2 regions of the Acidovorax sp. Q11 genome follow, and region 2 is predicted to be linked to the other one. Evidence: riboswitches for the same ligand, from Rfam matches in the RefSeq annotation. Region 2 holds a riboswitch; the other holds the start of a gene.
What was found. A riboswitch is a leader RNA that binds a small molecule or an ion and turns the genes downstream of it on or off. The one in region 2 is predicted to bind glycine.

Region 1 (4,409 bases), on a different contig from region 2:
GTTCCGCGACAAGGCCCACGCCCGCGCCGTGCTGGACGGCCCCATCGGCCAGGAGATGCTGACCAAGTTCGACAGCAAGGGCTTCAAGGCCCTGGCCTGGGCCGAAAACGGCTTCCGCCATATGACCAACAGCAAGCGTTCGGTGAACACGCCCGATGACCTCAAGGGCCTGAAGATGCGCACGATGGAGAACCCCGTGCACATCGCCGCGTACAAGGGCTTTGGCATCATCACCACGCCCATGGCCTTCCCCGAAGTGTTCACGGCCCTGCAACAAGGTACTGTGGACGGCCAGGAGAACCCGCTGCCCGTGATCATCTCGGCCAAGTTCGACCAGGTGCAAAAGCACCTGACACTGACCGGCCACGTGTATTCGCCTGCCATCTTCGTGATGAACAAGGGCGCTTTCGAGAAACTGTCGGCCGCGGACAAACAGGCCTTCATCGACGCCGCCAAGGAAGGCACCAAGGCCAATCGGGCCCGCGTGGACGAAGACGATGCCAAGGGTGTGGCCGACCTGCGCGCCAAGGGCATGACGGTGGTGGACAACCCCGACAAGTCCAAGTTTGTGGCCGCACTGGCCCCCGTGAATGCCGAATTCGAAAAACAGTTCGGCAAGGCCACGCTCGACAAGATCCGCGATTTCAAGTGATGCCCACGCTACTATCGTTGTAGTAGCAACCAACGCCCGTAGCGCAAGCGCTATCGGGCGTTTTTATTCTCGCCCCGGGTTTATTGCCTGATTGCTTACCGTGTTGTTCCCCCTGTTGATTCAACAACTGCCCATGGCTGGAACCGCCCCATGAAAAATGCTTTTCTCACCTTTGAACGATGGACCACGTTCATCGCCATGCTGGGGGCCTGCGCCATGCTGGCCCTGTCTGCCTCGCTGGGCATGTTCCAGATCCTCATGCGCTTTGTGCTGGAGCAGCCCGCCGAATGGACGGAAGTGCTGATCCGCTTCAGCCTGATCTGGATGGTGTTCCTCGCCATCCCCGCCGCCTTCCGCCAGGGGGCGATGGTGAGCGTGGATGTGCTGTACCGCTGGAGCCCTCCCGCCCTGCGGCGGGTGCTGGACTGGGTGGTCGCGCTGGCAGCCCTGGCGCTGATCGGCATCGTCATCTGGTACGGCTGGGACTACGCCCAGCGCGGTGGTGTGCAGAGCATGGCAGGGCTGGAATCCGTATCGATGTTCTGGGCCTACCTGGCCATGCCCATCGGCGGCCTGTTCTGCACTGTCGGCATCATCGGCAATCTCATCGACCCCCTGCGCATGGAACTGGAGACCGCCCAATGAGCATGGTCATGATTTCAACGATGGTGATTTGCTTTGCACTCACCATTTCGGTGGCCGTGTCCATCGGCCTCGCTTCCATCCTGGGCATCCAGGCATCCAACGCCAACATGCTGATCTCGGTGAAGGAGATGTTCGCCTCGATCAACAAGTTTCCGCTGGCGGCCATCCCCTTCTTCATCCTCGCGGGCAACCTGATGGAGACCGGTGGCATCTCGCGCCGCCTGGTGGAGTTTGCCAAGAGCATCGTGGGCGGCGTGCAGGGCGGCCTGCCCATGACCTGCGTGCTCACCTGCATGATCTTCGCGGCCGTTTCGGGCTCGTCGGTAGCCACCACGTTTGCGATTGGTGCCATCCTGATCCCCGCGCTCATCAAGCATGGCTACCCCACCAGCTATGCGGCGGCGCTGCAGGCCACCAGTGCCGAGCTGGGCGTGATCATTCCGCCCTCGATTCCGATGATCCTGTACGGCGTGAGCGCCGAAGTGTCCATTGGCGAGCTGTTCATCGCGGGCTTTGGCCCGGGCCTGCTGATCAGCGCCGCGCTGATGCTCTTCGTATGGGCGTACTGCAAGTACAAGGGCTGGGGCAAGAACGACGGCGATGGCCGCATGCCCTTTGGCAAGGCCACGCTGCAGGCAGGCTGGGCGCTGCTCATGCCTGTGATCATCCTGGGCGGCATCTACGGCGGCGTTTTCACCCCCACCGAAGCATCGGCCGTGGCCGTGTTCTATGCGCTCATCGTCGGCATGGTGATCTACCGCGAGATCCGCATCAAGGACCTGTTCGCCATCCTGCGCAAGTCGGCCATCTCGTCGGCGGTGATCATGTTCATCATCGCCAACGCCGGGCTGTTTGCGTTCCTCATCACACGTGCCGGGGTGCCCGATGCCATCGGCCGCTGGCTCGAAGCCGTGCTGCAGTCCCCTGCCCTGTTCCTGCTGGGCGTGAATGCGGCGCTGTTCGTGATCGGCATGTTCATCGAGACCAGCGCCGCCATCATCGTGCTGGCGCCCATCCTGGCGCCCGTGGCCATGCACTTTGGCATCGACCCGGTGCATTTCGGGCTGATCATGGTGGTGAACCTGGCGCTGGGCATGATCACACCGCCCTTTGGTGTGAACCTGTTTGCGGCCTGCACGGTGGCCAAGATCTCGCTGGACCGGATCATCAAACACCTGCTGCCTTTTGTGTGCGTGATCCTGGTGTGCCTGCTGGTCATTACCTATGTGCCATCGATTTCTCTGGCCTTGCGTGACCTGGTCTATGCCAAGTAGGCGTTAGAATCCCGCCCGTCAGGAGAGAGTGCTCCGCCCGCCAAACAGGGCGTGCAGCACCGCCGAAGGCGCAGGCAGCAGCCGAACGCTCAGGCAAAAGGACTGACAACCGCCCGCAGTGATGCGGGCGTTCCCTTGCTGGAGAGAGATGGCCCACCGCACCGCGTGATGAGGCCATCCACCGAAGGAGCAAACCGCATGGCCAGCCAGGGCGCTGCGGTGAATCTCTCAGGTAAAGCGGACAGCAGGGCAAATCCCGTGGCCACCCGTGTGGCTGCGGCCCCCATTTGCCCCGGAGTTCCGCCATGTCAGCCCCTGCCACGTCTACCCTGCTCACCACGCCCCTGAACGCCCTGCACATCGAGCTGGGCGCCCGCATGGTGCCTTTTGCGGGCTATTCCATGCCCGTGCAGTACCCCGCAGGCCTGATGGCCGAGCATGTGCACACCCGCACCGCAGCGGGCTTGTTCGACGTATCGCACATGGGCCAGCTCAAACTCATCGGCGCCGATGCAGCTGCGGCGTTTGAAACCCTGATGCCCGTGGACGTGATCGACCTGCCCGTAGGCAAGCAGCGCTACGGGTTGCTGCTCACCGACGAGGGCACGGTCATTGACGACCTGATGTTCTTCAACCAGGGCGAGGTGAATGGAGAGTCCACGCTGTTCGTGATCGTGAATGGCGCCTGCAAGGTGGGCGACATTGCCCATATCCAGGCCCGCATCGGCCAGCGCTGCAAAGTGGTGCCCATGCCCGACCACGCCCTGCTCGCACTGCAGGGCCCGCAGGCCGTCACCGCCCTCGCCCGCCTCGCGCCCGGCGTGGGAAAACTGGTGTTCATGACCGGCGGCGCATTCAGCATTGCAGGCTGCGACTGCTTTGTGACCCGCAGCGGCTACACCGGTGAAGACGGTTTTGAAATCTCGGTGCCCGCTGCGCAGGCCGACACCCTGGCCCGCGCCCTGCTTGCCCAGCCCGAGGTCAAACCCATCGGCCTGGGTGCCCGCAACTCGCTGCGTCTCGAAGCGGGCCTGTGCCTGTACGGCAACGACATCGACACCACCACCACGCCGCCTGAAGCCGCACTGAACTGGGCCATCCAGAAGGTGCGCCGCACCGGTGGCGCCCGCGCGGGCGGCTTCCCGGGCGCCGACAAAGTCTTGGCGCAGATCGACAACCCCGCCACCCTGCTACGCAAGCGCGTAGGCCTGGTGGCGCTGGAACGTGTGCCCGTACGCGAGCACACCGAGCTGCAAAGCACGGACGGCCAGAAGATCGGCGAAGTCACCAGTGGCCTGCTGGGCCCCACGGTGAACGAGCCCGTGGCCATGGGCTATGTGGCGCCCGCATTTGCCGCCATCGGCACGCGTGTGAACGCTATCGTGCGCGGCAAGGCCGTGCCCATGGAAGTGCGCGCCATGCCTTTCACGCCCGCCAACTACTTTCGCGGCTGAAGAAATGACATACCCCCTGAGTCGCCTACGGCGCCTTCCCCCTGGAAGGGGGACGCCCCCAGCGCGGCGGGGCGGCCCTTGCGCGGGGGCGCTGGCATGCGCCACGCACGTCGCACACGCCAAGGCATAAACCACGGCCCTTTGCCGCTTACATTGCTGATTCCTTTATTTACCCGTTGCTTGAGGAGCTTCCCCATGACCGTCAAATTTTCCAAAGAACACGAATGGATCAACACCGCCGACACCGCTGCTGCCGTGGTGGGCATCACCGTGCACGCACAAGATGCGCTGGGCGACGTGGTGTTTGTGGACCTGCCCGAGGTGGGTGCGAGCTTCAGCCAGGGTGACGTGGCGGGCGTGGTCGAGTCCGTGAAGGCTGCTGCC
Region 2 (4,409 bases):
CTCCGCCCCAGGAAACACAACTTCACAAGACTTCGCAATCCGACTACACCGGCTTGACGCAGGGCCCGCAGCATCAAGGCTCCGGTTCCGACAGGGACCATTTTTAGGAGTTCACCATGGCCCGCAATGCACTCGCCGCTGTATCCATCGCCCTGCTGACGCTGGCTGCCGCCACGGCAGCGCACGCGCAGCACACCAGCGCCACCGTTGTCATCGGTGCGGACGCGCCCCGCTACCACGGCCCGGCGCCTGTGGTGGTGCAGTACCAGGCGCCCCCACCACCCCGCCATGAGGCCGTGCCCCACCCACGCCGGGGCATGGTCTGGGTGCCCGGCCACTGGGAGTGGCGTGGCCACCGCCATGTCTGGCAGCAAGGCCACTGGGTCAAGGCCCGCCCCGGGTACCACTACCGCGAACCGCGCTGGGTGGAACATGGCGGCCGCTGGGACATGCAGCGTGGCGGCTGGGACCGCGACCGGGATGGTGTGCCCAACCGCCACGACCGGGACCGCGATGGCGACGGTGTATCCAACCGCCACGACCGCAGCCCCGACAACCCTTACCGCAACTGAGAGCCTGTTTACGATCTCGCAGGAGATCACAAACAGGCGCTGAAAGGCGCGGCGGACTGGGGCAGCGTTGGCTGGGTGCTGTTCAGTCGAACACCAGCTCCGCCAGGCCCAGGCCCGGGAAATCCGCCACCACCCGGGTGCCCGGCGCCACCAGCACGGTGCCGGTGCACGAGCCCGTCGTCACCCACTGGCCTGCGCGCAGCCCGCCCAGGCTGTGTGCGCCTTCGTTGGCCAGCCACACCAGCAACCGCAGCGGGTCGCCCGCCGGGTTGCCCCAGGTGGTGTGCTGCACGGCCACCGATTCGTTCACCCACAGCCTCACCCCTTGCGCCAGCGGCTGCACTGCCGCTAGATCGGCCGTCCCGGCGCCCACCACCAGGGCGCCATGGCAGGCTTGATCGGCCAGGCGGCTCCATTCGCCCTGCTGGGCCCAGGCGGCAAAACGGGTGTCGCACACCTCGATGGCAGCGCGCACCGACACCAGGGCCGCACGCACCTCGTCCAGGCTGTAGGGCGCGGCGCGCGGGGGCAGATCGGCGCCCAGTTCGTAGGCCAGTTCCGCCTCCACCCCCAGCACCACAAAACCGGCGGCGGGCAGGTGCACAGCGGCTTGCCCGGCGTGCTGGGCCTGCGCCACCCAGACCGAATCGCGGGTGAGCGCCGCGCGCGCGGGCAGTGCATCGGGCGATGCCGCGCCCACCTTCCAGCCCGCGACCTCGCCGCGCTCGCGCACCACCGCGTCCTGCACCGCATAGGCTTGGGCCGCGTTCTGCGGGCGCAACCCAGCGGGCAGGTCCAGCGGGCGGGGCGTGCGCCCCTGGCGGGCCATGGTGAGCACGGCGGCACTGGTCTGCGGGTCAAAGGCGGTATCGGGCATGGGGCGGTTCCAGGGTCAGGGAGATCGGCAAATTATGGCCACCAGCCACCGGGGGCCCACGGCCCCAGCATCAGCAACGATTGCGGCCCATTAGCGCACAGGAGTCGGTTTTCGCGTGTCGTGCGCTCCTAGAATGGCCCCCGCAGGAGAGCGCAGTGGCACCGCCCGCTGTGCACCGAAGGCGCAAACTCCCATACACGCTCAGGTTCCGTACTGCACCATTTTTCAAAGCCGTCTGGAGAGCCGCTTCGCGCAACGCGAAGCGCACCGAAGGAGCAAGCCGCAGCCCGGGTGGGATGGCGGTGAATCTCTCAGGTACCAAGGACAGGGGGAGCGGCAGCCTGGCGGACATGCGCCAGCTGCTTGCTATTGATTTAGTAGCTGCAATCGCATACCCATCAGGCGCAGACCCCTTAAAAGGCTTCAAAAATGCGCGTGATCGTTCTCGGCGCCGGCTTGCTCGGCGTGACTTCGGCTTATTTCCTCTCGCAACTCGGTCACGAGGTGACCGTCATCGACCGCCAGGGTGCGCCCGGCGCCGAAACCAGCTTTGCCAACGGCGGCCAGATCTCGGTGAGCCATGCCGAGCCCTGGGCCAACCCCAGCGCGCCGCTCAAGGTGCTGCAGTGGCTGGGCAAGGAGGACGCGCCTCTGCTGTTCCGCATCCGAGCCGACATGCGCCAGTGGCTGTGGGGCCTGTCTTTTTTGCGCAACTGCACGCCCGCGCGCACGCGCCACAACATCGAGCAGATCGTGCGCCTGGGCACCTACAGCCGCGACACGCTGCAGCAGCTGCGCGCGGCCACCGGCCTCCAGTACGACCAGCGCACGCAGGGCATCCTCCACTTCTATACCAACCAAAAGGAATTCGACGGCGCACTGGCCCCGGCCGAGCAGATGCGCCAGCTGGGCTGCGAGCGCCAGGTCATCAGCGCCGACGAGGCCGTGCGCCTTGAACCCGCGCTGGCCCACATCCGCCCGCAGCTGGCGGGCGCCACCTACACGGCCGAGGACGAATCGGGCGATGCCAACCAGTTCACGCGCGAGCTGGCCAAGCTGTGCGAGGCGGCGGGCGTGCAGTTCCGCATGGGCCACCACATCACCGCACTGCGCGAGGCAGGCGGCCGCATCGACCACGTGGAAGTGACCAACGCCGAGGGCCGGTTCGAGCGCGTGCGCGGCGATGCGTTTGTGCTGGCCATGGGCTCGTTCAGCCCGCTGCTGGCACAGCCGCTGGGCATCCAGCTGCCCATCTACCCGGCCAAGGGCTACTCGGTGACGATGCCGGTGAAAGACGCCAGCAAGGCGCACCAGGTGAGCCTGACAGACGACGAGTTCAAGCTCGTGTTCTCGCGCTACACCAGCGAACGCGGCGGTGATCGCCTGCGCATTGCAGGCACGGCCGAGCTGAACGGCTACGACCGCCACCTGAACCAGGTGCGCTGCGAGGCCATCGTGCGGCGTGTGGAACAGCTTTTCCCTGGCGCGGGCGACGCGAGCCAGGCCCAGTTCTGGAGCGGACTGCGCCCGGCTACACCGAGCAACGTGCCGCTGATCGGCAAGACGAAGGTGGGCAACCTGTTCCTCAACACCGGCCACGGCACGCTGGGCTGGACGCATGCCTGCGGCTCGGGCAAGGCCCTGGCCGACATCGTGAGCGGCCGCGTGCCCGAGGTGGACTTTGCGTTCCAGGGCTTGCAGGGGCGTGCGGCGGGCGCGGCGTTGGTGCCGTCGCGCACGGCGGCCTGAAGCAGCGCGCGGTTGCAGCGAGGCAGCGCTGCAACCGCCACGAAAGCCCGCGCCTACTTGGCCGCGCCCGTGGCGTGCGCCACAAACTGCGCCACGGCCAGCATGTCCTTCTCGCTCATGCGCTCGGCATACGAGGGCATCACGCCGATGCCTGCCTTCAGCGCGCGCAACACGCGGCCCGCGTCGGGTTTCAGCTCATCCAGCACCGGGCCCACCTGGCCCTCGGCCCCAGCGGCCTGCAGCGTGTGGCACACCGCGCAGGCGGGCTGGATCTTGGTGAACAGCTCCTTGCCACGCGCCAGTTCGGCAGGGTCGGCGGCCCAGGCCGCCGCACAGGCACCGACAGCCCACAGCGCCACCCCGAGGTGGCGCGCTCGGTTCCACCGCCCCATGTCAGGCGACAGCCACCGTGACAGCGTGGTCGCGCCAGCTGGCGTTGTTGTAGCCGCCCAGGTTTTCCTCGCGCTGCTCGGCCTGCACATTGCCCGCCGTGTCGGTGGCGCGGCTGGCCAGCACATGGCTGCCTGCCTCCAGACGCACGGGCAGCGCAAACTGCCGCCAGGCAAACGGGCCCAGGTCGGGGCCGATGAGCTTGGCCGCCAACCAGGTTTTGCCACCATCGACCGAGACTTCCACACCCTTGATGCCGCGTGTGCCGCCAAAGGCCACGCCATGCACCTGCACCTGCCCGGGCTTGAGCGCGCCCTTGTCGGGCAGCGGCCCGTTGATCCAGGACTTGACGCCCATCTCCCACACCGAAGGCTGGTCGGGGCTGGCCTTGCTGCCGGGGGGCGACATGCGGTAGCCGTGCGACATGATGCGTGCCTGTGACTGTGCGCTGGTAAACGCCACGCGCTTGACGTACTTGATGTTGTTCACGCCCTGGTAGCCCGGCACCACCAGCCGCAGCGGGCCGCCGTGCGCGAGCGACAGCAGCTCGCCATTCATCTCCCAGGCCAGGAGAGCGTCATCCAGTGCCTTCACGGGCACCGAGCGCTCCACCAGCACGGTGAGCGGGTCCACGCCCTCGGGCAGTTTTTCGCCGCCCGTGCCGGTCAGGTAAGCAGCACCATCGGCCAGGCCACCCAGGGCCGCCACCACGTTGCGCAGCGGCACACCGCTCCAGACCACACAACCTGCCGCACCCACCTGCCAGGGTGTGCCGCTGGGCTTGCTGGGGAAAAAGCCCCGCCCATTGCCCGAGCACTGCA

Region 1: it holds a riboswitch for glycine, as region 2 does, so the genes downstream of both, gcvT (glycine cleavage system aminomethyltransferase GcvT) here and ACYZGB_RS08335 (D-amino acid dehydrogenase) in region 2, are expected to answer to the same signal.

Annotation. Positions count from the first base shown of each region.
Region 1 covers NZ_JBUDZG010000002.1:104,229-108,637, reverse strand. Annotated here, with positions in the region: gene ACYZGB_RS02920 (TRAP transporter substrate-binding protein) at 1-652, shown strand, start outside; gene ACYZGB_RS02915 (TRAP transporter small permease) at 803-1,297, shown strand; gene ACYZGB_RS02910 (TRAP transporter large permease) at 1,294-2,571, shown strand; glycine riboswitch at 2,589-2,678, shown strand; glycine riboswitch at 2,700-2,826, shown strand; gene gcvT (glycine cleavage system aminomethyltransferase GcvT) at 2,877-4,025, shown strand; gene gcvH (glycine cleavage system protein GcvH) at 4,221-4,409, shown strand, end outside.
Region 2 covers NZ_JBUDZG010000007.1:77,109-81,517, forward strand. Annotated here, with positions in the region: gene ACYZGB_RS08325 (YXWGXW repeat-containing protein) at 117-572, shown strand; gene ACYZGB_RS08330 (2-keto-4-pentenoate hydratase) at 655-1,449, opposite strand; glycine riboswitch at 1,675-1,787, shown strand; gene ACYZGB_RS08335 (D-amino acid dehydrogenase) at 1,879-3,198, shown strand; gene sorU (SorU family sulfite dehydrogenase c-type cytochrome subunit) at 3,252-3,590, opposite strand; gene sorT (SorT family sulfite dehydrogenase catalytic subunit) at 3,592-4,409, opposite strand, start outside.